Regions from separate parts of the Thermanaeromonas sp. DSM 22490 genome, predicted to be linked through region 1. Evidence: riboswitches for the same ligand, from Rfam matches in the RefSeq annotation. Region 1 holds a riboswitch; the other holds the start of a gene.

Region 1 (15,053 bases):
CAGTTATAGGACAAACCGGTACCCGGTCAGGTACCTTTCTTAATTGAATAGCGTCTTTTAGACGCATTACTCGCTCCTTATACGACTTTTCCGCTTCCGGGCTCGCAAATTCGATGGCCTGACCCACAAGCCATGAAGAGAACATTTGCTCTTGCCTTTCCTCCGGCGTCATTTAATCCCCTCCCGTACTTATCTTGCCAAGGTTTATAATGAAGTACTATCTCAAACTCCACTGGTCTCTCTAGATCCAATCTTTTGATAATTCTCTCTTAAGCGAACAAAAATTTTAGAATCGTTTCGGTCTCCCTTTCTATTATAACTCTTATCCCGAGCCAACTCTGTTTATAACTCTCACCCCTAACCAGCGCCGGCAGATGGCCACGCCGTCTCCCGCCTCTCGCACCCAGGCATCGGCACCTACGTACTGGCAGACCCGCTCGTTGACCAGGCCTCCAATGATGACCCTTACCGCAGGTTTAGGGGCCACCATGCGGACCAGTTGGACGGTCCGGCGCATGGATTCAAAGGAAGAAGTCAGTAAAGCGGATAACGCCAAAACACGGGCACCGGTTTGTTGGAGGAGGGTCAGAAAGACGTCAGGAGGAACGTCCACCCCTGCATCAAAGACGCGGAAGCCTTCGCACCGGAGGAGGGAGATAGTTATATTCTTGCCAATGTCATGTATGTCGCCCTCCACCGTGCCAAAAAGGATGTCTGCCTTGCCTGGCTGTTCCTGCCAGGCCGGCGATAAGGCCAGGAAAGGTTCCAGAATCCGGAGCACTTCCTGGAATATTTCCGCCGACATAACCAGGTCACTTAAGAAATATTCCCCCCGGGCGTAGCGTTCCCCTACGAGACTGAGCCCCCGACGGCATTCTTCCACAATCTCCAGGGGCGTCCTCTCTTCACCCAGTGCTCTCCTAACCAGTTCTAGGACCTTCTTTTCTTCTAATTCTGCCATAGCCCGGGCTAAAGGTCCCATGAATCAGCACCCTCTTCTAAAACTATAATTTTGGTGTGCTGGCTAGCACCCCGGGATCTAAATCGCTGTGGGAACCGAAGTCAATTGATAACGGTCCCCGCGGTATATGCACCATCCCCAGCCCACGGGTCGGCCATCTCCGGCCAGGAGTATCTGCTCCAGCAAGAAGGCGGGTGAACCCGGCGCCACGCGGAGGGCCCGGGCTTCTTCCTCGTTAAGAACGGTCACTTGCAACACCATTTTGCTGGTTACCGGCAGGGCCTCGGCATGTTTTTCTACCATGTCCGGAAGCGCCTGGTACTGGAGTTCGTTCTCCAGAATGGGCCGTCCGCGGTCATAACGGAGGTATTTGCGATGATAGGCCATAGGCTCTCCGCCAGCTAAAAGAGAGCGACGAATATAGAGCACCTTCGTACCTACCGGGAGCTGTAATTTTCTGGCCGCCTTTTCCGGTGCTGGAACCAACCTGGCTTCCAAAAGCCGCACACTGGAAGCCAAACCCCGGGCGGCCATCTCTTTGTGGAAGTCCTCCATGACAAAAACGGCGCGATCCAGCTCGGGCCGGGAGACAAAAGTGCCTTTCCCTCTTTCCGTCCGAATGAGGCCAGCCTTGGCCAGGTGGCTCAGGCTGCGACGGACGGTCATGCGGCTTAACCCATATTTTTCGCTCAGTTCCGCTTCGGAAGGCAAGGCATCGCCGGGGCGATATTGCCCTGACCTAATCTGGCGTTCCAAGATTTGCGCTAGCTGGTAGTAAGGAGGCACAAAGGAGCTTTTATCTATGGCCATTGAGTTAACCCTCCTCACTCAGGTGGATACGGCCAGCAGTTGCCATATTTATATTTCGAACCAGACCCCACCCTTTTATAAAGTTAGAACTTCGGAAATGGTCAACAGCCGATGGCTCCATGTAGGCTTTGCCGTCTATACAGCTATTCTACTTTTATTTGATATTTCCTGCTGCAGGTTTTAATCTTCTTCTTGTATAAACTGCCCCTTAAAGAAGTAACCTAGACACAGACTGTATTTTAGCGGAGGTTACTATTTCATGCCCGAACTGCGTCACGATCCCATTGCCCAGCGGTGGGTTATCATCGCTACGGAACGGGCTAAGCGCCCTTCAGATCTCGTTCGCTCTAAAGAAGAATCTGAAGAGCTAGGGGCTAAAAGTAAAGATAATTGTCCTTTTTGTCCAGGTCATGAGAAGGAAACGCCGCCCGAAGTCTTTGCTCTCCGCCTACCCGGTACGGAAGCGGATACTCCCGGCTGGCAAGTGCGGGTAGTACCCAATAAATTCGCTGCGCTGGTCCCGGAGGGCAATGGGGAGGAGGAGACAGCCGGCCTGTATCGCAGGCGGGAGGGCATAGGGGTACATGAGGTCATTATCGAGGGGCCCGATCATGACCTCGAACTCCCTGCCTATAAGCCCGAGCACGCCGTACAGGTTTTTAAGACCTGGCGCCAGCGTTACCTGCAACATGCCCGGGACGAACGCCTGGCTTACGTCCAGATCTTTAAAAACTATGGTACCGAAGCCGGGGCTTCCCTGCAACATCCCCATAGCCAACTCATCGCCACACCTTTAATTCCGACGGCCGTCCGGGAAGAAATAAGGCGGGCGGAAGAGTATCTGGAGAAAAAGGAAAGCTGTATTTATTGTGATATGCTGGAAGCAGAGTTAAATCAGGGAGCACGGGTGGTAGCCTTCAATAAACATTTTCTGGCTTTCTGTCCCTTTGCCTCCCGTTTTCCTTTTGAAACCTGGATTTTTCCGCGTCAACATCAGCCTAGCTTTGGAGATATAACGGACCAACAGCTGGAAGATTTGGCCTCCATATTGCAGGACCTGCTGGATAGGCTTCACAAGTCCCTGGATAACCCTCCCTTTAACCTGGTTTTACGCACAGCTCCTCTGCATGAGGCAACTCCTGCTTACCACTGGCACTTGCAGCTTTTACCCCGTTTAACTACTGTGGCCGGTTTCGAATGGGGAACCGATATATATATTAATCCCACTCCACCGGAGCACGCCGCCCAGTTTTTAAATGCAGTTACCAAGGAGGATTAGGAATGGCTGAGCGTCTTAACATTCTCTTCGTTTCGCCGGAAGTAGCTCCCCTGGCTAAAACAGGTGGCCTGGCCGATGTAGCCGGTAGCCTCCCGAAAGCTTTAGCCCAGCGCGGCCATGACGTACGAGTAGTTATGCCGCGCTACCGCCAGATCAAGGACGTGACCTATCTCACCGACCTCCCGGTAGAGATGGATGGCAGCCTGGAGACAGCCATAATCCGCCGGGCGACCCTCTCAGGTACAGCCGCAGTACCCGTTTACCTTATTGATAACTATAAGTATTTTTACCGGGATGGTATGTACGGTTACCCTGACGATGATGCTCGCTTTAATTTTTTCTGTAAGGCGGTCCTGTCCCTGTTGCCCTGGGTGGATTTTCGCCCGGATATAATCCATTGTAATGACTGGCAGACAGGGCCTATCCCCCTCTTCCTCAAAGTAAAGCATGAGGATAACCCCTTTTACCTCCGCACAGCTACCATCTTTACCATCCACAATCTGCAGTATCAGGGCCATTTCCCGCGGGAAACCTTGAGGCTCATGGCCCTGGGCGACGAATTCTTCGTCCCCGAACGCCTGGAGTTTTATGGCAAAGTTAATTTCATGAAGGCCGGCCTCCTTTATGCTGATCTCCTTAACACTGTAAGCAAAAAATATGCCCTGGAGATCCAGACCCCTGAATTGGGAGAGGGGCTGGACGGCCTGTTAAGGAAAAGGGCAGCCGACCTGCGGGGCATTTTAAACGGTATCGACTACGAAGAGTTCAACCCAGCCACGGATCCGCGTATTGCGGTTAACTATGATGCTTCTAGCCCGGAGCGCAAAAAAGAAAACAAGAAGGCTCTGCAGCAGGAGCTGGAATTGCCAGTAGTGGATGTGCCTCTGCTAGCTTTGATTTCTCGCCTAGTAAACCAAAAGGGTCTCGACCTCCTGGCTGCCATACTGGATCCCCTATTGCAGCAGGATGTTCAACTGATCCTGCTGGGGAGCGGCGATGATTATTATCAGCAACTTTTTTCCCAGTATAAAGTAAAATACCGCCGGAAAATGGCGGTCAAAATAGGGTTTGACCCGGACCTGGCCCAGCGCATCTATGCGGGTGCTGATATTTTTCTTATGCCCTCGCGCTTTGAACCCTGCGGCCTGAGCCAGATGATAAGCCTGCGCTACGGTACAGTGCCTGTAGTGCGCTCCACCGGAGGCCTGGAGGATACCATCTTCGATTTCCACCAGCACCCAGATAAGGCCAATGGCTTTTCTTTCTATGAGTATACCCCCCAGGCCTTTCTTGAAACCATCAACCGCGCCTTAAACGTCTACCGGACCCAGCCTCAGGAATGGCGCCAGCTGGTGGAACGGGGCATGCTGGCAGACTTCTCTTGGTCTGCCTCCGCCGCCCAGTACGAAAAAATGTACCGGGAAGCCTTAGATAAACGCCAAGCCGCCCAAATTAAAGTGGGGTAACAGCGTCCGCAAGTCAAGATATGCTCGCAAAAAGAACTGAAGATAGCCAAACAAGAGCGGGGATAGGGCCCCGATTTCCTGGACCCCACCCCCGCTTCTTTTTAAGCACCTTTCTATTAAGCCCGTTCGCCGTTGTGAATTATAAAACTCCAATTGAGGCCGTTGTTGTTGTCCCAATTGTTGGCGCTGTCTTTAAAGCAAAAGTTGAGCCGGTCGTAATCCTCCGATACGCGTATGTTCTTAACCCAGCCGTACCCGGTGCGCTCCATGGGATGATCGTAAATGTCCTGCCAGTTATGGGGGTCGCCATATCCTGTGCGCATCCAGACCTGATCGGCGCCGCACTGGGACAGCAGTCCATAGTACAAAATTGTTACTTCACTTCCGGCAGTTATGGGCACCGGATCGACCACTACTCCTCCGGGATATTCTGCTGCCCGCATTTGCTCCAGTCTAGTGCGGTCTTCATTAACAAAACGGCTGCGGCCTCTATCACCCATTTATTTTACCTCCCCAAAAAGCAAGGAATCTTCTGCCCTATAGCATTCCCCGGAGAGGAAAAAGCTATGCTGGCAGCTAGCGGCGCCTGTTCCACTCTTCGCTGGCATATTTCTGCCGCAATTCTGCTGCCAGAATCTTTTCTTCTGGTGTAAGTTCGCCCGGGACGAGCTGGATATCATAGATTTCGGCGAAGGCTTTAATTATAGCTTCTTTAACTTCCACCGGAGCCACTGGGCGACCTAAAATCTCTTCCAGGCCGCAGGCCTGCTGATAAAATTTTTCTTTAAGTTTTTTCCTCCTTTCGGGCGAGGAAAATTTTAATACCGCGAACAAATCCTCTACATTTTGTTTTAATACAATGGAACCGTGCTGGAGCACAGCGCCGCCTTTCCTGGTCTGGGCACTGCCGATTAGCTTGCGCCCCTCTACAGTAATCTCGTACCAGGAAGGGGCATCAAAACAGGCGGCACTGCTGTGCTCACCGGTGCTTTTTTTGCCGGAAGCAATCTCCACCTCGGCGCCCAGGCGCTTAAGTCCCTGGGCCAGGACCCGGGCAATCCGCAAGTAAGAAGGTAAAACGCCCCCATCCACTAGGGGGTGATCTTCTACTACCACCAGGCTATAAGTTACTTCCCGGTCATGGAGCACCGCCCGCCCCCCTGTCAAACGCCGTACCAGGCCTAGCCCCCTTTCCTGGAGGGCACCCAAATCGATTTCCTTCTCGACTGACTGGGCATAGCCCAAGGAGATGGTCGGCGGGTCCCAGCCGTAGAAGCGCACGGTAGGGGGCGCGTTGCCCGCACGATGTTGTTGCAAGATAGCTTCATCTATAGCCATATTGGTAGGCCCGTCAGCTATTCCTGTATCCAGAAGGCGCCACATCTCTGCCATGGCTTTAGTATCACCCAATTTATATTTCGACTAGGACGGCCAGGATTTCCTGCTTTATTTTTTCTGCCACTTAAGGATAGGATTGCGGGCGGCACCTGCTTCATCTAGCCGCCGCACCGGTGTACTATGGGGCGCATTGTGCAAGAGTTCCGGCTTGCTTACTGCTTCTTCAGCAATGGCAATCAAAGCCCTAGCAAAGGCGTCCAGCACCTCTTTAGGCTCAGTTTCGGTAGGTTCGATCATCATGGCTTCCGGGACAATAAGGGGGAAGTAAATGGTAGGGGCATGGAAGCCGTAATCTAAAAGCCGCTTGGCTATGTCCAAGGTGCGCACTCCCGCCTCTTTTATTTTGGGGCCAGGGTTGATCACAAATTCATGTTTACAGATGCGGTCATAGGGTACGTTGAAGTGGGGGCGCAGGAGGCTGAGCAAATAATTGGCGTTAAGAACGGCCTGCTCGCTGACCTCTTTTAAGCCCTTGGGTCCCAGAGTGCGGATATAGGTATAGGCTTTTACCATAACGCCAAAATTGCCGTAGAAAGCCTTCATCTGCCCTATGCTTTGAGGACGGTCGTAGTCTAGGTAGTACTGCCCTTTAGTTGCATCGAAACTGACCACAGGTACAGGTAAGAAGGGGGCCAGGTGCTCTTTTACCCCGACCGGACCGCTGCCGGGCCCGCCTCCACCATGGGGGGTGGAAAAGGTTTTATGCAGGTTAAGGTGCACTACATCAAAGCCCATATCCCCCGGCCGGGTAATACCCATAACGGCATTGAGGTTGGCCCCATCGTAGTAGAGCAGGCCGCCGGCTTTATGCACCATTTCAGCCATAGTTATAATATCACTTTCAAAAAGACCCAAGGTGTTGGGATTGGTGAGCATGAGGGCTGCGGTATCCGGCCCTAAAGCCTTTCGCAAGGCTTCTAGGTCCACCAGCCCCTGGTCGTTGGAGGGTATTTGGACCACTTCCAGGCCAGCCATGGCAGCGCTGGCCGGATTGGTCCCGTGGGCCGAATCCGGTACCAGCACCTTCTTCCGCTGGGTCTCGCCGCGGCTCCGGTGGTACGCAGCAATGATAAGTAATCCCGCCAGTTCGCCATGGGCTCCGGCCGCCGGCTGCAGCGTCACGGCGTCCATACCGGTAATTTCGGCCAGATACTTTTGTAAGTGATACATAAGCTCCAGCGACCCCTGGGCTGCCTCCCGCGGCACACAGGGGTGCAAATCGGTGAAGCCGGGCAAGCTGGCTACCACTTCATTGACCTTGGGGTTGTATTTCATAGTGCAGGAACCCAAGGGATAAAAGCCGGTATCCACCCCGTAGTTTTTGCTGGAAAGGTGGGTGAAATGGCGCACTACTTCTATTTCGCTTAATTCGGGTAGCTCAGCGTCTTTCCGCCGGCGGTAAGCCTCCGGCAGGTGGTTTTCTACTTCTCCTGGCACATCTAGCGGCGGAAAGACATAGCCTTTCCGGCCGGGAGCTCCCAGTTCCCAGAGAAGCGGTTCTACTGCCACTGTTTACAACCCCCTCATTACTTCTACTAAGCGGTCTATTTCCGACCGCGTCCGCACCTCAGTGACACAGAAAAGCATGGCTCCTTCCAATTCCGGGTAAAAGCGTCCCAGGTCAAAGCCACCCGCTATACCGGCGCGCATCAGGCGGTCAGCTACTTGGGAAGGAGCTTGGGAGGCGCGGATGGCAAATTCATGGAAGAAGGGCCCGTTGAAGACCGGCTTTATCCCTTTTATTTTTAGGAGTTGTTCAAAAGCGTAATGCGCTTTAAGCAAGCACTGGCGGGCCACTTCTTTAAGCCCTTCCTTGCCCAGGCAGGAAAGGTATATGGTAGCCGCTAGGGCGCAAAGGGCTTCGTTAGAACAAATATTGGAAGTAGCTTTCTCCCGCCTTATATGTTGCTCTCTGGCCTGGAGGGTAAGGACAAAGGCTCTGCGGCCTTCTACATCAACTGTCTGGCCTACAATCCGTCCCGGCAGGCGTCGCACAAACTTCTCCTTAGCGGCCATAAAGCCTAAATAAGGCCCGCCAAAGTTCAAAGGATTGCCCAGGCTCTGGCCTTCGCCCACCGCCAGGTCAGCGTCATATTCTCCGGGCGGCGCCAATATGCCTAAGGAGATGGGATTTACCACTGCTATGAAAAGGGCCCCCACCTTATGAGCCAGTTCACTGGCTTCGGTCATAGGCTCCAGCTGCCCCACAAAATTTGGCTGTTGAAGGATGACGCCGGCTACGTCCCGGTCAGCTATTCTCGCCAGTTCCTCTAGGGAAGTCCGGCCGTCCTCCCAGGGAATCTCTACTAGCTCAATTCCCTGGCCACGGGTATAAGTGTGGAGAACGGCGCGGTACTGGGGGTTAAGTCCGCGGGAGAACAGAATCTTCTGGCGCCTGGTAGCTCCGCAGGCCACCAGGGCTGCCTCGGCCGTAGCCGTAGCGCCATCGTAGTGAGAGGCATTAGCTACGTCTAAACCTGTTAGGGCACAAATGAGGGACTGGAATTCAAATATGGCCTGGAGGGTGCCCTGGCTCACCTCCGGTTGGTAAGGAGTATAAGCTGTGTAAAATTCGGAACGAGACAGTAAAGCAGGTACCACACTGGGTATGTGGTGTTCGTATGCTCCTGCGCCCAGAAAGGAAATCAAATCGGTCCGGTTCCTGCCGGCCAGTTCCTGGAGATGGCGTAAGACTTCTGCTTCAGCTAAAGGCTCAGGTAAGTCCAGTTCCCGTTTAAGTTTCACTTCCTCCGGAATATCCGCAAACAGGTCTTCTATCCCTTCCACGCCGCAGGCTTTAAGCATTTCTTCCCTTTGGGCTGAGGTGGTGGGAATATAAGTCATAACTTTATTCCTCCTCAAGCAACTTCTGATAGGCTTCAGCACCCAGTAAACTTGCTATTTCTGAAGGGTCCGCCAGTTCCACTTCAATCATCCAGCCCTTACCGTAAGGATCTTGGTTAATCTTCTGCGGTTCCTCCAACAGTTCTTCGTTGACAGCTACTACTCTGCCGGAAACCGGCATATAAACATCGGAGGCAGATTTAACCGATTCCACTACGCCAAAACTATCGCCCGCACTAAATTCGTCCCCCACCTGGGGGAGTTCCACAAATACAATGTCACCTAGCGATTGCTGGGCGTAATCAGTAATGCCGATTCTACAGCGGTTGCCCTTTAGTTGCAGCCATTCATGCTCTTTAGTGTAAAATAAGCCCTCAGGAATAATCATGGTAATGACCCTCCTTATTTTTTCTTCCGGCTGTAGAAGGGTAATGATACTACCCGTGCCGGGTGTTCCCGTCCCCGGATAATTACACTTAAGCTTTCTCCTACCTGGCCATAAGTTTTTTCTACCAGGGCCAGGGCGACATTCTGGCCCAAAGCAGGGGCGAAGGATCCGGAAGTAATGCGCCCCACCTCCCGGCCAGCTGTGCTCACCGGATAGTCGGGCCGGGGAATGTTCCGGTCCAGCATTATAAGGCCAATAAGGTGGCGCGGAGGCCCATCTTCTTTTTGCTGTTTTAAAATTTCACTACCGTTAAATTCCCCTTTTTCCGTGCGCACAAAGCGCCCCAGGCCGGCCTCTATGGGGGTGATTTCCGGGCTCAGCTCATGCCCGTAAAGGGGCATAGCCGCCTCCAGGCGCAAAACGTCGCGCGCTCCTAAACCGCAAGGTTTCAAGCCCTTATCCCGCCCTGCTTCCAGCAACTCCCGCCAAATTTTGGGTCCCTCTGCCGGGTCCATATAGAGCTCGAAGCCGTCTTCTCCCGTATAACCGGTGCGGGAGATAAGGCAAAAGACTCCTCGCACCTTGCCATAAGTCCAGCGATAGTACCCCAGGTCCTGAAGATTAATATCAGTTAGCGGCTGCAATATGGGTGCTGCTTCCGGGCCCTGTAAAGCCAGCTGCAGCGTGGCCGGGGAAGCATCGGTGATGACCACATCGGCGTTCAATTCCTTAGCATTATTCTGTACCCATTCTAAGTCCTTAAGAGTATTGGCAGCATTGACTACCAAGAGAAATTTCTCCTCTTCCAGGCGGTAAACCAAAATGTCATCTACGGTACCGCCGTCTTGATAGCACATGGGGCTGTAAATAACCTTATCTCCCTGGGCCAGGGAAGCATCATTAGTGATCAAATGCTGGACCAGGCGGAAGGCATCCGGCCCTTTTATCTCAATCTCTCCCATGTGGGAAACGTCAAAGAGCCCGGCTTGGGTTCTTACTGCCCGGTGTTCCTCCAGTATACTCGTATATTGCAGGGGCATAATCCAGCCCCCGAATTCCACCATTCGGGCACCTGCTGATATATGCTCCTCATAAAGGGGTGTCTTCTTCCCGGTTTCTGTACCCATAATCTCACCTCAACAAATATAGTATGGCCGGAAAAAATTAAGAGGCCCATACCGTTATTAAAACGGTGTGAGCCTCTGTCTGCTTACCTGAGAGATTAGGCTTCAAAGCCTTACCCCTTTGGTGTCTCCCGTAAGGGAGAACTCTCCAGAGCCGCGTCCAGGAGTAGTACTTTTGCCTGAGAGTTTCCCCCGTGCTGCCACCCACAGCCGGGCTTGCTCCTTCGGCGCCCCTACCCTGTCTTTCTCTTTTGTCAGGAGGGGTCTCTTCTACTCCCTTCCTTCGCCCTATATGAAGTTGTAATTAACTCATGGGCTAATAAATTAATTCGACATTTACGACCTATTATCCTTCTTGTATGAAAATTTTTTTATAATTATCATCCCATCAGATCGCGCATTAAAGAACGTGCAGTGGGACAAGCGGCCACGCCACCCTCCCCCGTTTCTCGTAATGAAGGTGGGAGACTGCGACCTACTTGGACCATAGCGGCTACTACTTCATCTAACGGAATATATGAGGGCAAACCGGCCAGGGCCATATCCGCAGCCGCCAGGGCATGGGCTGCCCCTATAGCATTGCGTTTCACACAGGGTATTTCTACCAGGCCGCCCACCGGATCGCAGACCAATCCCAGCCAGCCCTTCAGGGCAATAGCTGCTGCGTCTATAGCCTGGCGCGGCTGGCCACCGGCCACCTCTACGGCTGCAGCGGCGGCCATGGCGCTGGCCACACCGCATTCTGCCTGGCAGCCGAGGGCCGCACCGGAGAGAGAAGCCTGTTTGCCTATAACTATACCTATGCCAGCAGCCGTAAAAAGGCCATCTACCAGAACTTCATCCTTCCAGCCTTTTTCTGCCTGCAAGGCCAGAAGGACCCCAGGCAGGATGCCACAGGAACCGGCCGTAGGTGCAGCAACTATACGCCCCATGCAGGCGTTGACTTCGGCCACAGCCATGGCCAGGGCAATAGCCCGTCCGGTAGTGCCACCCGATAGACTTTCCCCCTTTTCCCGCGCAGCTTCTAGCAGCCTGGCTCCTCCACCTATCAGGCCGCTGGGGGATCGCATATCCTCTGTCAGTCCCCTTTGAGCAGCGGCCCGCATTATCTCTAACCTTTCCATCATCTTCTGCCTGATGGAAGCTTCATCCTGCCCGCTTAAACTCGCCTGGTATTGTATTACCACCTGGAACAGGGGCAGGTTTTTCCCTTCTGCCTCGGCTAAGAGTTCAGATGCTCTTTTCCAGCTACACAGGGTCAATACGAATCACCCGCTCCATTACCGGCCAGGCCCGCAGGCCAGCGATTATTTCTTCCGGAATACTATCATCCGTCTCCAACACCATTAAAGCCCGCTGGCCCAGGCCTTCCCGGGAAACCCGCATGCTGGCAATATTGATACTTTGGCCGGCCAGCAAAGCGGTTACTGCGGCTATAATTCCGGGCTGATCTTTATAGGCAGCCACCAGGGTGGGCAATTCACCGGTGACTTCCACCGGAAATTGGTCGATCTTGGTGACCACCACCTGGGCACCTCCTAAAGAGGAACCCATTACCTCTACCTTGCGGGAACTACCTTTTAAGATGAGAAGTGCTGAATTGGGATGTACCTCGCCCAAATCTTTTTCTTTAAAACTAATTTTAAGCCCCTTGTCCCGGGCCAGGTCTAAAGCCTGGCGTACCCGTTCGTCGTCTACGTTCAAGCCTAGCAAACCTGCCACCAGAGCCCTGTCCGTACCATGCCCCCGGTAAGTGCGGGCGAAGGACCCGTGGAGGAAAATATCTGCTTCTAGGGGTTCTTCGCTTAAGATAGCCCGGGCTAGCCGGCCGATGCGCACCGCTCCGGCTGTATGGGAACTGGAAGGGCCTATCATAACAGGGCCGATAACCTGGAAAACATCCATGGTTTATCCCTACCCGGCTACAATGGCTGTACCAGACTTGCCTGCCACGGCAGCAGCCGCTTTACTTAAAGATCCGATAATAGCCTTTTCGCCGCCCGCCTCTACAAAGCTGATGGCAGCTTCGATCTTGGGACCCATGCTTCCCGGTGGGAATTGGCCTTCCGCCAGATATTTTTTAGCTTCCGCCACTGTCAGCTGCGAAACTGCCCTCTGGGTGGGTTTGCCGAAATCCAGATAGACCTGTTCCACTTCAGTTAACAGGAATAAAACCTCTGCTCCGACTTCGCTGGCCAAAAGGCGCGCCGCCCGGTCCTTATCGATTACCGCCTCTACACCCCAAAGGCTCCCGTCGGGCCGGCGGACAACCGGTATGCCTCCTCCTCCGGCGGCCACTACAATAATACCTGCTTGAACCAGGGCCTTGATAGCCTCTTTTTCAATTATTTCTAAGGGCTGGGGAGAAGGTACTACTCGCCGCCAGCCGCGATGGCTATCCTCCACTACCTTATATCCTTTTTCGGCTGCCAGTTTGCGCGCTTCCTCCTCAGTATAAAAGGGTCCAATGGGTTTGGTGGGATTTTGAAAAGCCGGATCTGCCGGATCTACCACTACCTGAGTGACCAGGGATACTACTGGCACCTTTAACCCTATGCGTTGCAATTCGTATCCTAAGGATTGTTGAATCATATAACCAATAGAAGCCTGGGTATCAGATACCAGGACGTCTAAGGGCATGGCAGGTACTACATCCTTGGCTAGCTCATTCTTTATGAGTATGCTTCCCACTTGGGGCCCGTTGCCGTGGGTAATTACCAGGCGGTAACCCTCGCGTACTAAATCTACTACCTGCCGGCAAGTGTCCTGAATATTGGCTTTCTGCTCTTGATAGGTGCCTTTCTGGCCAGGGCGGACGATGGCGTTGCCTCCAAAGGCCAATACTACTGTTTTGGCCATCCTGCTCACTCCTGTTAAGTCCGTTTTATTTTTCACTATATATATTCAATGTAATTTAGATTAGTCCTGCTTCATTTTAAAATATTTTTTTAGCTAAAATAAAAAACGGGTCTTTATAAACCCGTCCTTCCATATATAATGTAATCTCTTAACTAATTACTCAACCTACTTCTAGTCTTCTTTAGCCGAACGGCTTAACTCCAGTAATTTCGCTACCTCTTCCCGGTTAAACCAGTAAGTCCGGTTGCAAAAGGCGCACTTGGCCTCCGCCCCGCCCTGTTCCGCCAGGAGCTGCTCCAATTCTTTAGGTCCTAAAGCCAAGAGGATTTCTCGCAGCCGGTCGCGGGAACAGTCGCAGGCAAACTTAAGGGGCTGGCGTTCGTGTATTTTAAAGGAAAAGCCTCTTAAAAGGAGGGCCAGAATATCTTCCGGTGTATAGCCCAGGGAGATAAGCCGGCTGACAGCTCCCGCCTCTTTAATATTCTTTTCCAGAGCCTCGGCCAGCTCATTGCTGGCGCCAGGCAAGAGCTGCAGAAGGTATCCGCCTGCAGCCTCCACCTTGCCTTCGGGCTCTACTAGTACTCCCAAGCCCACAGCCGAAGGCTTCTGCTCCGAAGCAGTAAAATAATAGGCCAAATCCTCGCCGATCTCCCCGGAGACCAGCTCTACGCTGCCCACATAAGGCTCTTTTAATCCTAAATCCTTAATAATATAAAGTGAACCTTTACCGACTGCTCTGCCTACGTCTAACTTGCCCTTGGCCTTTAACGGTAAATCTACTTGGGGTTCAGCCACATATCCTTTGACTGTACCTGGTCTGGCCGTGGCCACAATGCTACCTAAAGGTCCATCTCCTTCTATACGCAAAGTCAGGCGATGCCCATCTTTAAGACTAGCTGCCATAAGGGCGGCCCCGGTCAGGACGCGCCCTAGGGCTGCCGTAGCCACAGGCGAAGTATTATGCAGGGTTCTGGCTTCCTCTACCAGGTCGGAGGTCCGCGCCACTAAGGCGAATATTTGGCCTTCTTCGGCGGTAGCTCGCACCAGATAATCGTTCATAGCGCTCTAACCACTTTAACCAACCAGATTTCGGGGGGGCAACTGGCGGTGTCGCCCAAGAATAGCTGCTATTTTCAGGATACGGAATAAAGGTATGCAAGTCAATCCCTATCGGGGCCTGAGTTATCCTTCCAAACCCGCCCGACGCCGGACGCGGCGCAGAGCCAGGTTGCACTGGCGCCGGAGTTCTTCCGCGTCTACGGTGAGAAGCTGCCCGTCAGCTACCACCGGCTTGCCGTCCACTATAGTCCAGGTGACGTCGCTGCCGCGGGTTTCATAGACCAGTAGGCTATATATATCTACGGTATCCACCGGCGTCTGGTGCAGGCCGCGCAGGTCAACTATAACCACATCGGCCTTTTTGCCCACTTCCAGGCTCCCTATTTCTTGTTCTAGGCCTAAAGCTCGCGCCCCTCCCAGGGTGGCCATCTCCACGACCTGCCAGGCAGGCATGGCCGTGGGACCATGGAGGGGTTTTTGGATTAAAGCTGCCAGGTGCATTTCCTTGAACATGTCCAGGTTGTTGTTGGCCGGCGCTCCATCCGCCCCTAGGGTAATATTCACACCTCGGCTCATGAGCTCCGGCACCGGAGCGACACCGGATCCGAGCTTCAGGTTACACGAGGGGCAGTGGGCCACCTGGGTTCCGGTAGTAGCCAAGATTTCCTTTTCCGTCTCGTTCAGCCAGATACAATGGGCCAATACCACGTGGGGGCCTGTCAATCCCAGCTCATGCAAATAGGTAACATTGCGCTTGCCCGTCAGCTCTTCCACCAAGCGCACTTCATCCCGGTTTTCCGAGGCATGGGTATGGACGAGTACCCCGTAACGGCGGGCTAGTTCCCCTACTTCCCGCATAAGTTTA
Region 2 (15,053 bases), on a different contig from region 1:
CGCCAGTCTCTACTTTACTTTCCGGATACTCATAGCGAAGATGACGAATTGCTTCTCCGGTATTAACATCAAGGGCCGTAGCCTTTAAAGAGCTGGTACCCACATCTAGTCCCACTACAACCTGTCTTTTCATCCCCTTACCTCTCCACCCCTAGCTTTAAGAGATTAACTTAGGCAACCAGGAAATAATTCCAGGGAAGAAGATGGATAACAGTATGACTGCCAAATTAACTAATGCGTAAGGCACTAATTCCTTACTTATTTCTGAGAAGCTCCGGTTTGTGAGGCTACAGGCTGTATATATCAGCGTCCCCACAGGCGGGGTGATTAGACCCACTACCAAGGTGGCGCAGAAAAATACGCCAAAATAAACCGGGTCTATCCCAAGGATCTTTATGGGCTCTATGAATACTGGCGCCAGTATTAAAATAGCGGGAGTAAGGTCCATAATCATGCCTACGATTATGAGTACCATGAAGGTTACGATCATAAACTGCGTTTGGGTAGTTACCACGCTCGTTATGGCCGCCGCTACAGTCTGGGGTACTTGCTCTGCCGTCAAAATCCAGGCTGCCACTGAAGCAGCCCCTACTACAGCCATCACCAAAGCCGTTCCTATAAAACTCTTTTCAATAACAGCGGGTATTTTCTTTAAATCCAATTCTTTATAGATAAACATGGAAACAAGAAAAGAGTATACAACTGCAATAGCGGAAGATTCCGTGGGGGTTAAGATACCGAAGGAGATAGTTACGAAGAGGAATACAGGAAGTAATAATGCCCAAATAGCGCCTGATGTATCTTGTAGCTCCTGAGAACTACTGCCATGATAACCACGTTTCTTCGAGACGAAATAGCTTATTGCCACTTGCGAAAGGCCCATTAACAAGCCTAATCCGACCCCACCCACAAATAATTTCGCAATGGGCACCCCGGTAATGGAACCATATATTATCATAGGAATGCTGGGGGGAATTATAGGGCCGATAACTCCACCGCTGGCCACCACCGCACCGCTGAAGGCGGAGGAATACTTTTCTTTAGTCATAGCCGGTAACATTATGGAGCCGATGGCCACTGCTGTGGCTATAGCCGAGCCGTTAATGGAGGCAAACAGCATGCTCGCCACCGCAACAATAATGGCCAGACCACCAGTTCTGTTCCCTACTAGCTTGGAAGCTACCGCCACAATTCGTTTAGTGAGGCCACCGAGGTTCATTATCTCGCCAGCCAGCATGAAAAAGAATATAGCCGTGAGCGGGAAGTTATCAGTGGCCATCAGCCACTGCTGGGCAAATACAGTTAAAGATACCCCTTGGGCTACCAGCAGAAACAGAGCCGATATGGCCAGCGCTAATACAATTGGCACTCCTAGGATAAATGCGATCCCGAAGACGGCCAAATACATATACAATAACTCCACAATTATCTTTCCCCTTCCCTAAACCTAAAAGCGCTTAGAATCTGGTAAATACCAATTCCTATCCAGGCAGCCCCGGCCAAGACACCAGCTATATAAAGTACTATTATCGGGAAACCTGTAGCAGGTAAGGGAAACCTCCCGCTCTGCTTAACGAATAGGGAACCCCAATAAACTATAGCTACCCCAACTATCAGAAGAGATAACGCCGTCACTATCTCGGATATCTTTTGAGTTATGACATTTATTTTCGCTATACTATCCAGCCCGATATGCGCCTTCTTAACAAAGGCTATAGAAATAGATAAAAAGCAACCCCATACAAATAAGATTCTTGTTAACTCCTCAGCCCAGCTTATGCTTCTACCCAACAGGTATCTCCCTAAACCATCAAAAGTTAGTAAAAGCACCATAGTTATACCAATAATACACAGGAAGCCCCGCTGCAGCTTAGACAATACCATGTTTCACCTCTTTCTTTGTTTGTAGATAGCAATGTATTTGATTCAACATTAGTTAAAAAAATCCTTCTTCGTTCTGTATCTCAGCAAAAATTTTTTTCTTAAAGAAAAAAGGTGGCCCCTGTTTTTCGCAGTGGTGGCCACCCAGCTTTATGAAAGGCGCATGGCCCTCTCCCTCAAATAAAGCCTTCCTGCTGCAGCAATCTTTTGGCCGCTTCCGCGTCTTCCGGAGCTACCAAGATGACGGGTCCGGTGCAGCCCATTCCGCTGGCAGCATAAATCCCGGCTTTCCATAAAGCCTTTACCGCCGCCTCTAACTCCAGAATATCTATCCCGGGGATCTCCTCGCTCACAGCTTTTGGAGGGGGCTCCTGCACCACGCTCGTTGGCTGTTCTTTTCCTATCTCACTTTCCAGTAATGAAATCAAACCGGCACGCCTCGCCTTTTCCATCTCTTCCCGGTAAATAGTGAGGACCCTGCCCTTAGCTACCTCCGCCGCATACCGTATAGCACCTGCCACTACGGGAGCCCCGGAAGCCCGGGATAAAATGCAAACGATGTGATCATAAGTCTCTCCTATTCCCGGGCCGTAACCGTAGCCTAAGGCTTCGTATTCCCCACCGGTGGTATAGGAAGAAAATACCTTCATTAAAATGTTACCGGTGAGGCTATCGGTTACCATCACGTCGCAGGCCCCGGCCAGAAGATCGTTCCCCCGCATTACCATCCCGCCATCGGCACGCACAGAAAGGGCAAACTCGATATCGTATCCCTTGCTCTGAAGTTTACTCAAAATCCGCTCGACAGCCCGGGCACCGTCTACATTTAAGATGCCGAGCCTGGGACGAGCTATGCCACAGGCTTTAGCGCAAGCTATACCGGCTATGGCGTTTTTTACCATAGCCCTTACCCTGTCGGTATCCGAAGTCCCGGTGGTGGTGGCCAGGAACATCTCCCGGCCTCTTCCGGGTGTTACTACCCTGCCGACCGTGGCCGTCCCCAAGGGGAAATTAAAGTGCATGGTAACCGCCGCCTCAATCTGGCCAGTCTGAAGCAACCTTTGCATGGTCTCCTGCAGGTCCTTCTCGCAGTCATCCGTTTGGACATGAGATATTCCCAACTTCAGGGCCTCCTCCATTCCCTCTATTTCCGGCCCGATTAGAACCACCTGGAAGTCGCCGCTACCCTGGACAGCATTAATAGCTCCCCGAATAAGCTCCTCCCGCCCTACCTCATTCCTGGACAGAGTCAAGCCTACCCGCACTTTAGGCCCCCTAGCCTTTCCCTCCAGGACCTCGGCCAGTTCCAGTAACAATTCCCCTACAGCCCTCCTAACCCTAGACCCGGACATGCTTCTCACCCCACTTGAGCCATCATTTCCCGGGCAACTTTGCGCAAGGCTTCGGCTAGCACACCGCGAACCTCATCCATGTCCTTACCTTCCTTACGGGGCGTCTCTCCCCTATTTTTCTCTAAAACAAAGGAGACGCCATCAAACAATCCGGTCATCCTCCCTAGGAAAAGGCTGCCTTTGCCTATAATCATCACCCTGTTAAACTTGCCGCTCAAAATCCCTTCCCGGGCAAAACCCAGGAACGGTACCCCGGAAGGTACGTGCCCCTGGGTAGGGGCATAACCAGGCATACCGTGCCGTTTTATAAAGTCCTCCAGCTCTCCTCGCTGGATCTCGCCCTTCATCACCGCCAGGGCACCGATCATTTTGTAATTAGCTTTGGGAACATTGCCTGCTCCGGCCGGCTCAGTAATCTCCGGATTCTGCATTTCGACGGAGTATTTATCTACATCGGTGATCTTAAGATTGGCCCTGGCTAACGGCTCGGTCACTAAGGCCTCCATCACCGCTTGAGGGGTCGCCCCCGAGCCTATCTTATGCCGTCCTACTACATCGGTGCGGATAACGGGATTTATACCGTCATTTTCACCCACCATAACGGCAAAGGCGCCCAGGACGTCCTCCAGAAGGGGCAATCCCTTTTTGACATGGTCGCGGCCGTTCATCCCCAGCTTGGCCACGGCTCCTCCCCCGACGACAATCACATTTTTATAAATGCCGGCCTGTACCAGAGCCGCGGCACTCACCAGGCCGTGGGCCGGTCCAGCACAGAAGGAGCGAATATCAGCCCCGGTAGCATTAATAAGGCCGCACCTCTCCCCAATGGCTTTGGCAAAATTGCCCCCGCCGCGCTGGTTCATATCGCCGCAAGCTTCTTCGGAGGTCTCGATAAGGTATTCTACTTCTTCTCCGGTGGAGCCCACCAGTTTAAGAAGGCGGCGCACCGCCCAGATGGCCGTAGCCTTGGCGCAAAGGTTTTCCAGTATAACATGGGCCTTTAAAGTATCGTCCACGTCATGAGCCCGGCGAACACAACCCACAAGCTGGCCGTTAAACCTTAGCTCTTCCGCTTCAGCTTCTTGGATGTGCTTTTGAATTTCTTCGAGTTCGCTGCCCGTCCTCCACGGGTTCAAGTCTTTCTCTTCAAAGAGCCCGGTTTGCCAAAGCTTTTGTTTAACTGCTTCTTGAAAATCTTTTTCCAGGCAGACCAGGTCGAAGCTATCGGCCAATTTTAGCAGGCCGTAAAGTATATCTTCAGAAACTATATCGCCAAATTTACCCTGGGCAGACGCTTCCGGTAACAGGTTGGCGTACCAGGGCCGATTTATGTTATCCAGTTCTTCCGGCCATAAGTTTCCGATAAATACTTGATTAGGTGCGTATTTCACCACTTCTTCATATGACCTTAAATGAGAAGGAACTTTTTGCAGATATTCCGATTCCGGATTTTTCAAGCGTTCTACCCTCTGGGTAGATCCGCCGATCAGCAAAATATCCGGAGAATGGAAAAGAGCGTAGGCCGCTCCTTTAATAACCGGAAAGCTCATGCACCTCACCTCCAGGAAATCTTAAGGGAAGGTGGGCAAGTTCCTTGCCCACCTTCCAACTTTCACTTAATCTGCAAAGACTGTCTGGTCTTCTACTTCCGTCTGCAGGGCTTGCAGGGCTTTCATGACCAGCCGGCGCCGTAGCTTCTTCTCCTCTTCTGGCGGCAAGGCGGGATTGCCCAGCGGGTGCGGTATGGCCACCGCCGGCACGATCCGGTTGGCTCCCACCGTAAGGGAAATAGGGACAATAGTGCATATATGAACTACAGGTATTCCTGCGCGCTCGATTTCTTTTACCATCGTTGCACCGCAACGAGTACAGGTCCCTCAGGTAGAAGTAAGTATAACCGCTTGCACACCATCCTGTTTAAGCTCCGCGGCTATAGCCTGGGCATATCTTCTGGCGTTGGCCACCGAAGTACCGTTGCCCACCGTGGCATAATAATACCGGTGCAGTTCGCCGATGACACCCTCTTTTTCTAGTTCCCGCATCACATCCACCGGCAGAACGCGGTCCGGGTCCTGGTTGGCATAAACGGGGTCGTAACCGCCATGGGCAGTCTGGAAGGTCGCGGCGGTCAAATCCATTACCCCGGAAATGTCGTACTTACCGAATTTAGAAGCGCTGGACGATTCTATTTTGTCGGGGTTGCCCTTGGGCACAATCCCGCCCGAGGTTACTAAAGCAATTTTGGCCTTGGAGAGATCTTTGACCGGCGGGTTGGGAGGTACCCGATCAAAAACCGGCATGGGGTATTCGGTCACAAAGGGCTCGCCGCGGAGCTTCTTTATCAGCATATCCACGGCCCGTTTAGAACCCCGTTCCGGGAGGAAAAGGTTTTTGCGTATCCCCCGGGGCAGATAACCTTCCTCCTCGGGAGAACCTACCGGCTCCCCGCGCCCCAGCTTCACGGCCAGCCTGGCCATGGGGGCCACAGCCTGCCGCATGGCCGCCGCGGAGTTGCCGGTCTTAACTATATAAGCATAACGGCTGTAGAGCTCAACTCCCGGATTTTCGGGATACATGCCGGAGACCACCGGCTTTTTAAGGGCTTCAAAAACGCCCTGGGCCACAGCTCCGCAAGCGGTGCCGTAGCGGCCGGCATTAAAAGCCGGCCCCGCCACCACTACATCTGGATGGTATTCCGCTATGAGTTTCACCACTTCAGCCTTGGCCTCATCCAGGTGTTCGGCAAAGTAGGTATCACCACAGATTACCGTAGCTACAATTTCCCCGTCTTCGCCCAAAGCCTGCTTTAAGGCCAAACCCGGCCCCACAGGCCCTTCCTTTACCATAGGAGGAATATCCGCTTTTTCCTCTCCGCCTATCTGGCCAAAAAACTGGTTCAGGTAATGGACTATGCGGACCTTCTTTTGCTCCACCCCTCGCTCCCCCTTTCCGGCTTCTCTAATACTTGCTATATTGTTCGCGGATGGACCTGACTTCGTTAACTATAGCCTCTACATCCAGCACCATTTCCATCATGCCCACCTGCTTCTCATATACTTCAGGATCAATGGCTTCTTTGACTTCAGGTTCCAATATATGGTACACTTGGAGCCCTAACTGGACTCCCGTCAATGGACCTGCAAACGCGGGATCTCCGTTAGTAACCGTCTCAGCTGTCAAGCCCGAAGCTTCGGCCTCGGCTCCGCCTAAAATCACAATAAGATCGGCTGGATTATACTTCTCAGCCACTTCTTTTACCCGCGCCTGATTCTCTAGGTCCATTGCGCCGGCTGCAGTTCAGACGAAACACTCGGTAGCGCTGAAGACGACTTCTCCGCCGGCGCTCCTGACGCACTCTTCTATGGCGGGACCCGGTATCCCGTCCCGGTCCCCCAGGACGATTACTTTTTTACCCTGAAAATCAACGGCCATGTTCCAAACACTCCTTTCACTTAAACTTAATATTGCCGGGCCGATAATTTACCAAAGCCCAATTCATTAGTAGAACCTGTTATGGCTTGTATTTCCACGGTTATGCTGCCATCTTCCTGGAGACTGCCCGCGAAGCCTCCCGCGATAACCTTGGCGGCCTCGGGAAATCCGATTACTTTCTCCATAGGCGGCAAAGTTATAATCTCGTTGGCATTCCCTGCCGTCACTACGGCATCAGCCTCCGGCGCTGCATCCGCCAAAGATTGGGAAGCCCCATCCCGTCCGGCATACTCATCGGTTATGAGCACGGTTTTGATGCCCTTCCGGGCGATCTTTACACAGTTCATGATCAGGTCAGTATCAGGGTTGCCAAAACCTTCTTCCGTTATGATGACGCCGTCAGCGCCTAAGAATTCCACGAGTTTGGCCGTGTAATTGGAGGACCGCTCCTTATCGGCCAGGGTGACGTTCTCGTTGGTTATTACCACGCCGATAAAGTTGAGGTCCTTACCATGGCGCTCGTACAAGTCCTCTATCACTGGGTTATTTTGGTGGTGATAGGTAGTATTCTTGTCACAGGCTGACACACAATTACCGCTCACAATAGCCCCATCCATGACTTCCGTGGGAGAGATCAGGGTAGGTAAAATCTTCTTGGCATCCACCCCGTACACCCAGGTATCGTGCAAAAGCCCCTGGCTCTGAAGCATATACACGTAAACCACTTTGGGCAAGCCCGGATATCGAGCTACCGCTTCAGGTAGCGGTAGGTATTCGTACTCTTTGACTACCTCAGGTTGTACCAATTTACCGGCCTCACCCAAGAATGCGGCTGCCTTCAGCCCGGCCAGGCGGACCGTAGCCTCGTGTTCGTGTGGCGGCAGCCCTTCCACGGGGTTGATGACCAGGACAACATTGCAGGTCTGGGAGAAGGGCGTATATTCGGCCCCGGGGCCGCTCATGTCTATAATGCCCTCCTGGAAGCCCACTATTCTGCCGCAGGTTACCACCGCAGCCCCCTTCAAGACATGGGTGCGGCCGGTTCCCACTGTTTCCACCTTGCTCACCGTGCCGGGAAATACACCGCCAGGCCCTTCCACTTTTACCCGGGGTTCAATCACATCCTTTACCGGCAAGATCCTGACACTGTCTCCCGGCCTGGCCAGCTCCACCCTCACTTCGGCGATGCGCTCGTCTTCCTTAATCTTGGCTATCAGTTCCTGCGCGTTTACATAAAGCACGCCATCTTTTATCTCCGTGGCCTGGCCGAACTGCACGTCCTTAATGGTTATATATCCCAGGGATAACTTCAAACCTCACACCTCCCCATGTGAAATTAGTCACTTACAGAAGTTCATTAATCTTTTCCTCGACTGCTTCCGGGGAAACCTCATCCGGGGTTAACAACGCAACTTTTTGGCCCCCCTTAAAGAAGCCCATGGCTGGAAGCCCTCGAACCCCTAAGGAAAGCGCCAGTCGCCTGTTGCCCTGAATATTGAGCTTGGCAAATTTTACTTTGTCCTTGTATTTGCCTTCTAGGGCCTCCATATCCGGCAGGAGCGCCATACACTTTTCGCAGTTGGGGCTCCAGAAATCTACTACCACCAGGCCCGAGGCTCCCAGCACTTCAGCCTCAAAATTATCCTTGTTGACTTCTAACATCTAAAACACCTCCTTCCACCTAATACGCTTTTTGCCTTCTAAGGGTGATTTTCCAGGGCCTGCGAAACAAGTTTTAGGAGATAAAAGGTGATATAGCTTTCTCCATGGCGTCCACTTCAAACTCTTTAATCTGGGCCACCACTTCCCCCTGCTTTAAGAGCAGCACAGCAGGAACTTTGTCTATACCGTAACGCCTGGCCACCCTGGTGTTACGGTAAGTGTCTATTTTTGTTACCTTAATCCTGTCCCCCAGCTTTTCTTGGAGTTTCTCCACCTTGGCCATTACCGGCAGGCTGGCCTCCACCATGGGGCTCCAGAAGGCCAGCAAGACGGGTTTATCAGGCCGCAATACTTCTAGGCGGAAAAATTCCTCTTCCCGGATATATTTTTCCGCCGCCATGGCCGCGATGGCTCCATCGGCCGCGGCCGTCACTACCTGGCGCAAGAATTTTTCCCGGCAGTCCCCGGCAGCATATACTCCTTCCACCGAAGTCTCCATAATCTCGTTGGTCCTAATGTAACCGCGGGCATCCATTTCTATCTTGCCCTGCAAGAAAGAGGTATTAGGAACCGTTCCCACGAAGAAGAATATGCCGTCAGCGGGCAACTCTTCCAGTTCGCCTGTTTTGATATTCTTTATTACTACCGCAGTGACAGCTTCATCGCCCTTTATTTCTTCCACCACTGAATTCCACTTAAATTTAAGCTTGGGATTGGCAAAAGCCCTCTCCTGGATGACTTTAGTGGCGTCCAGGATCCCCTCATCGTGAATGACAACTAAAGTTACTTCCGCGGCAAAATTAGTAAGGTAAATAGCCTCTTCCACGGCCGCATCGCCGTTGCCCACCACCACTACGCTGGCATCGGTATAAAAGTCGGCGTCACAGGTGGCACAATAAGATACACCCCTGCCGCGGAACTCCCTCTCTCCTTTAATCCCTAGTACCCGAGGCTCAGCACCGGAAGCAATAATTACCGCTTTAGCCAGGTAGGTATCTTGCTTTTGGGTTTTTATTACCTTCTCGTAACCGCGGAAATCGACTTCCGTCACTTCGTCTCTTATAATCTCACAGCCGAAGTGCCGGGCATGCTCGGCCATCCTGTCCGTAAGCTCCGCTCCTCCGGCGCTCAAAGTGCCGGGCCAGTTTTCAATGGTCTTGGTGCTGGCGATCTGCCCGCCGTGGCGCGCTTTTTCTAAAATAACCGTTTTGAGCCGCGCCCTGGAGGCGTACAAACCCGCAGTCAGTCCGGCCGGCCCGCCACCTATTATAAGTACATCAACTTCCCTGGTGCTCACCTCTATCCACTCCTTCCTTAACTTTCTTTACCTTACATAAAATTGGTAACTTCCACTCCTCCGGCCAGATCGGAAAGCTCTATTGTTTGGCTTATTAATTCCCAGTCCAGCAGGCGAAAATGAGCCAGGGTATGAACGTCGTAATCCGACCGGCTACCAACCTCCCTTTGCCTCTTCTCCAGCATGTCTATAGCCCTTTCCATAAGGGTGATGGATTTGGTATCTAAGATGCCCGACCTGGGTCGGGGTTCCAGCAAAGCCAGGCTACGATACGGGTTTTGCCAGGGTTTAAGGCTGCCCATTAGAGGATGGCTCAGCAAAAGGCAGCCTTGATAGATGAGTTTACGCGCTTCTTTAAAGACCTGGAGCGTCCCTCCCGGTACCAACAGCAAGCGCCCTTGACTAAACTTTATATCGGGATTATTGGTCACCACCCAGGTCTGTCCGTAGCCGCTCATGATAAGTTTATTTTTCCCTCCCCCGCCTTAAACTAACAACCTTTATAACCTTCGTTATCCGGGTTCTCATCCGAAAGCCTTCGCACCTGCTAGGAGCATAACAAAAGAGGCTATCCACCCTTAGTTAGGGTGAATAGCCTCTGTCCTTCCACCTGAGAGAATAGGCGCTAACGCGCCTTACCCCTTGGGTGTTCCCCCTGAAATACGGTAAGTGCATTCAGCGGGGAAGCTCTCCAGAGATGCGTCCGAGAGCAGTGCTTTTGCCTGAGAGTTTGGGCTTGGGGCCCTCACCGCAGGCCCTCGCCTTGCTCCTTCGGCGCCCGGTCAAACACCCGGGTCTCTCCTGCTCTCCTCAACCGCCAACCCTTATTTAGTTTTACTTTATTTTTGTTCTTGTTTTCACTAGTATTATATTCTACATGGCATTAAATTCTCCTTCTAACAATCTAAAAAATTTTTACCCTCTCTACCCTCACCGTGGCCTATCGGTGAATAATCAATTGGTCAGGCTATGCAAAGGAGGTGGAACGCGTCGCCGGGCAACGTCCGGGAATTGGAAAATGTCCTGGAGAGGGCTGTCATCTTGGCTGAAGACCAGGAAATCCATCCCCATCACCTCGCCATAGGTTATCCGGGCAAAAAGAAAGGGGTAAGGGATATCTCCCCCCTTTATAAAGTACGGATAGAAGCGGAAAAGGAGGCCATCATCCAGGCCCTAGAAGCTTTTGGAGGAGAAAAAACACGGGCCGCCAAGGCCTTAGGCCTCTCCCGCCAGGCCCTTTATGCTAAAATGTCCCGCTATGGCCTGCTTAAAAAATAATGTCAACTCTTTTTAACGTGTAAAACCCAATTGACATTGGGGTTGTTAGGCCGCCTAGCGCTGGCGGCCTTTTTCTTTTGGCACGCTTTTTGCTAATGAAAATAAACGATAACCAGGAGAAGTTGAACAGAGGAGGCGTGCCAGTGAAACTGGCTATTTCCGGGAAGGGCGGCGTCGGCAAAACAACCATCGCCGCAGGTTTAATCAGGTGCTTTGCCCAGCGAGGTTACCAGGTATATGCCGTCGATGCCGATCCTGATACCAGCCTGGGAATGGTCCTGGGTCTTCCTGAGGAAAGGCTTGGTACCCTGAAACCTATTGTTGATATGCGAGAGTTGATTGTCGAACGCACCGGCGGTAGCGGGGCCTTCTTTTCTTTAAACCCGGAAGTAGATAGCCTGCTGGAGGATTACACCATCAGAAGCGGTAATATCCTTTTTTTGAAAATGGGGGCCATAAAACCGGGGGGTTCCACATGCTATTGCCGGGAAAATGCCGTCTTAAATGCTATGGTTAATTCCCTCGTCTTAAAACGCCGGGAAATGGTGGTTTTAGATATGGGTGCCGGCATTGAACACCTTACCCGGGGTACGGCCCGGGGGGTAGATCTTATGCTTATTGTTACCGAACCCACCCTGGTGAGTATCCAAACTGCCCGGGTCGTCCAAAAACTGGCCGCAGAACTTGGTATTGCACGAATCAAATTTGTGGGCAATAAATTGCGTCAACCCAGGGATGAAGAATTTATCCTTAGCCACCTGCCGCCAGGTGACGTTATTGGTCTGATCCCCTTCCAAACGGAAATTTTAGACCAGGCTGCCGGTTTTATCGGTGAGCAGTCTTTTACGGCAGCAGGTATCGCCGAGCTGGCTACTAGGTTGCTGAGCTAACTAGATGTTGCCCGGGCATATGCCGGAGAACCGGAGTTCTCCGCAAAGATAGCCGTGGCATTAATTAAGGAAGTAAAAACCAAGGAGGTTAAGTAATATGCCCAGGGACCGTGATATTACCACCACTATATCACCCCTTACAGGCCCACCCCCTTTTCTTAACCCTCCCCTAAAAGGCCAACGATATTCATGTCTTCATTTCCCAACTGGGTGACCGGCCCCATAGCGGGCCAGAGTGTGCCCTGGCGTGGGGGAAAAACTTACATAGTTTAAATATCCTGGCTTTCATACCGGGTTACAGCATATCTAAAAGCTTTGCAAGGAGGTCGGGTTAACTAAATGATATTCAATAATAAAAACCCTCCGCTTCTTGGGCGGACAAAGACAAAACCTAGCTTAGAGCCGGAAAAACGGATGCTGGAGGTAGGGGTTTGCGCCATAAGCGATTGGGAAGGCCAGATAGGATGTCTGGCTGTAACTTAAAACCAGCACTAATGCTTAAAAGCTTGCGGCGTTGCCGCATATTCTTCAAGGAGGTTGATGCTGATGGCTAACCCGTGTAAGGTTTCTTTGGATCCGGCTGTTTGCGAGATGGTAGAAAAGGCCAGGCGCGTGAAGGTGGAGACGGTCTGGGACCGCTACCAGGCTATGCTCCCCCAGTGCGGTTTTGGTGAAACCGGGCTGTGCTGCCGGCACTGCCTGCAGGGACCCTGCCGCATTGATCCCTTCGGCGGCGAGCCCAAGATCGGCATCTGCGGGGCTACTGCGGACGTCATTGTAGCCCGGGGCCTCGATCGCGCCATAGCGTCCGGGGCGGCATCCCACTCCGGCCACGCTAGACATTTAGCCCACACCCTGAAGATGGCGGCCAAGGGCAAGGCACGTGACTATACTATTAAGGACAGGGCCAAGCTGCGCTCTGTGGCTGCGCGCCTCGGCATCCCCACCGAGGGGAGAAGTATCGCCGAGATCGCTTTGGACGTGGCGGAGGCGGCCTTGGCGGACTTTCACGAGAAAGAGACGCCGGTCATGTGGGCAGCCACCACGGTGACTAAGAAGCGGGCCAAACTCCTTTCGGAACGAGGTTTGCTCCCCAAGGGTATAGACTACGAGGTATCCGATATCATGCACCGTACTCATTACGGCGCGGACGCAGACCCCATGAACCTTCTTGTGGGCGGTCTGCGCTGCGGCTTGGCGGACCTGGCCGGCTGCTATATGGGCACTGACCTGTCCGACATCCTCTTCGGTACTCCCCAGCCAGTGGTGACCGAGGCCAATATGGGTGTGCTGAAGGCCGATGCTGTCAACGTGGCAGTACACGGCCATAACCCGGTCCTTTCCGATGTGATCGTGGCAGTGGCCAAGGAGATGGAGGCCGAGGCCAAGGCAGCCGGCGCCTCTGGCGTGAATGTGGTGGGTATCTGCTGTACCGGCAACGAGGTGATGATGCGGCATGGCATTCCGGCCTGCACCCATTCGGTGAGCCAGGAGATGGCGCTGATCACCGGCGCGCTGGATGCCGTGGTGGTGGATTACCAATGCATTATGCCCTCCCTGGCTACGGTGGCCGAATGCATGGGCACTAAGCTCATCACTACCATGGAGATCACCAAGATCCCCGGTGCCATCCACATCGACTTTTCAGAGGAGACGGCCGGGGAGAACGCCCGGGAGATTATCCGCCTGGCCATCGAGACCTTCTCCCGTCGCCGGGGTAAGCCGGTAGATATACCGCAATATAAGACCAAGGTGGTGGCGGGCTTCTCCGTGGAAGCCATTCTGAAAGCCCTGGCCAAGCTAAACGCCGAGGATCCTTTGAAACCCCTGATCGACCAGATCGCCTCCGGCAATATACGAGGAGTCTGCCTCTTCGCCGGGTGCAACAACGTTAAGGTTCCGCAGGACCAGAACTTCACCGCCATAGCACGTAGGCTTCTTAAAGAGAACGTACTGGTCCTGGCTACCGGATGCGGGGCGGGGGCACTTATGCGCCACGGATTCATGGATCCGGCCAACGTAGGCGAGCTCTGCGGAGAAGGCTTAAAGACGGTCCTGACAGCCATCGGCGAGGCCAACGGCCTGGGTGGACCTCTGCCGGCGGTGCTCCACGTAGGCTCCTGCGTAGACAACTCGCGGGCGGTGGCCTTGGCCGTGGCGGTGGCCGACCGGCTGGGCGTGGACACGGATCAGCTCCCGGTGGTGGCTTCGGCTGCTGAGGCGGTGGCGGAGAAGGCTATCTCCATCGGCACTTACGCTGTGGCCATAGGCTTGCCCACCCACGTCGGGGTCATGTTGCCTGTCGTAGGCAGCTCCCTGGTCACCAAGGTGCTGACGGAGAAAGTCAAGGAGTTGACCGGTGGTTACTTCATCGTGGATCCCGATCCCGAGTCCGCGGCCAAAAAGCTCCTGGCGGCCATCGATGAGCGCCGGGCTGGTCTGGGGCTCAGCGTTCCGGGAGGTGGGCGTAGATGATACGTAAGGAGATCTTCGTCCGTTATGAACGGTGTATGGGCTGCCATTCCTGTGAGCTGGCGTGCGCCGTGAGCCACACCGCGGCCCGAGACTTGTTTGGGGCTCTCTTGGGGGGCGAAAGGCCACAGAAGCGCATCTACGTGGACCAGGTAGGCCGGGTGAAAGCCCCAGCCGTCTGCCGGCAATGTGAAGATGCCCCTTGTGTGGCTGTCTGTATGACGGGCGCGATGCACAGCCGGGAGGATGGCGTTAACGTGGTTGACTTGCCCCAGTGCATCGGTTGCTGGATGTGTGCCATGGCCTGCCCCTTCGGTGCGGTGGGCCGGGGCGAGGGCAAGGCCATAAAGTGCGACCGGGAGTGCCTGGATGAGGAGGGTGTGCCGGCCTGCGTTCGAGCCTGCCCCACCGGGGCCCTGGTCTTTAAGACTGTGGAGGAGTTTGAGGCCGAACGGCGCCTGGCGGCCATCGCTTCACTGAAATAGCGGTTTTCGGGTAAGGGCGGGTGGGTAAGGCCATACCCTCCGCCCTCTCGTCCCAAAGTTGAAAAAGCTCAAAAGAAGGGCTGCTACTAATGTGGTGTCTATTTTGAGGGGCGGGAGGTAAAGCTTAATGATCGTTCAGCAGCTATTTCTTCTCTCCATTCTCCTGTATATCGCCGGAGCAGTTGCCTCCCTGGCGCTGAATAGAGCCGGTAAAATGGCCAACTATGCTTCAGGAATAAGCGCCTTTGCGGCAGCGATCGCCGGGATGGCTTCGGCCATCCCGGTCTTCGCTCGTGGAACGGGC

Evidence for each region. Region 1 has a riboswitch for glycine ahead of gcvT (glycine cleavage system aminomethyltransferase GcvT). Riboswitches for the same ligand answer to the same signal wherever they lie in the genome.
Region 2: another riboswitch for glycine. It lies ahead of AC1BI1_RS06405 (GrdX family protein); the one in region 1 lies ahead of gcvT (glycine cleavage system aminomethyltransferase GcvT).

What each region holds. Positions count from the first base shown of each region.
Region 1 is NZ_JBJHHE010000004.1:157,588-172,640, reverse strand. Features, by position in the region: gene AC1BI1_RS04840 (uroporphyrinogen decarboxylase family protein) at 1-172, opposite strand, end outside; gene AC1BI1_RS04835 (cobalamin B12-binding domain-containing protein) at 323-982, opposite strand; gene AC1BI1_RS04830 (GntR family transcriptional regulator) at 1,040-1,771, opposite strand; gene AC1BI1_RS04825 (hypothetical protein) at 1,764-1,955, shown strand; gene galT (galactose-1-phosphate uridylyltransferase) at 2,031-3,050, shown strand; gene glgA (glycogen synthase GlgA) at 3,053-4,516, shown strand; gene AC1BI1_RS04810 (carbohydrate-binding protein) at 4,633-5,016, opposite strand; gene AC1BI1_RS04805 (lipoate--protein ligase family protein) at 5,093-5,908, opposite strand; gene gcvPB (aminomethyl-transferring glycine dehydrogenase subunit GcvPB) at 5,963-7,423, opposite strand; gene gcvPA (aminomethyl-transferring glycine dehydrogenase subunit GcvPA) at 7,427-8,758, opposite strand; gene gcvH (glycine cleavage system protein GcvH) at 8,763-9,146, opposite strand; gene gcvT (glycine cleavage system aminomethyltransferase GcvT) at 9,161-10,273, opposite strand; glycine riboswitch at 10,347-10,424, opposite strand; glycine riboswitch at 10,428-10,553, opposite strand; gene sdaAA (L-serine ammonia-lyase, iron-sulfur-dependent, subunit alpha) at 10,651-11,532, opposite strand; gene sdaAB (L-serine ammonia-lyase, iron-sulfur-dependent subunit beta) at 11,519-12,175, opposite strand; gene arcC (carbamate kinase) at 12,185-13,129, opposite strand; gene hslO (Hsp33 family molecular chaperone HslO) at 13,301-14,188, opposite strand; gene AC1BI1_RS04760 (5'-deoxyadenosine deaminase) at 14,312-15,053, opposite strand, start outside.
Region 2 is NZ_JBJHHE010000007.1:13,087-28,139, reverse strand. Features, by position in the region: gene AC1BI1_RS06455 (FGGY family carbohydrate kinase) at 1-133, opposite strand, end outside; gene AC1BI1_RS06450 (TRAP transporter large permease) at 158-1,423, opposite strand; gene AC1BI1_RS06445 (TRAP transporter small permease) at 1,426-1,833, opposite strand; gene grdD (glycine/sarcosine/betaine reductase complex component C subunit alpha) at 2,058-3,233, opposite strand; gene grdC (glycine/sarcosine/betaine reductase complex component C subunit beta) at 3,239-4,783, opposite strand; gene grdB (glycine reductase complex selenoprotein B) at 4,850-6,166, opposite strand; gene grdA (glycine/sarcosine/betaine reductase complex selenoprotein A) at 6,192-6,665, opposite strand; gene AC1BI1_RS06420 (glycine/sarcosine/betaine reductase component B subunit) at 6,692-7,978, opposite strand; gene AC1BI1_RS06415 (thioredoxin family protein) at 8,010-8,327, opposite strand; gene trxB (thioredoxin-disulfide reductase) at 8,401-9,624, opposite strand; gene AC1BI1_RS06405 (GrdX family protein) at 9,657-10,082, opposite strand; glycine riboswitch at 10,221-10,321, opposite strand; glycine riboswitch at 10,325-10,438, opposite strand; gene AC1BI1_RS06400 (helix-turn-helix domain-containing protein) at 10,594-10,902, shown strand; gene AC1BI1_RS06395 (ATP-binding protein) at 11,046-11,792, shown strand; gene cooS (anaerobic carbon-monoxide dehydrogenase catalytic subunit) at 12,339-14,267, shown strand; gene AC1BI1_RS06385 (4Fe-4S dicluster domain-containing protein) at 14,264-14,749, shown strand; gene hyfB (hydrogenase 4 subunit B) at 14,877-15,053, shown strand, end outside.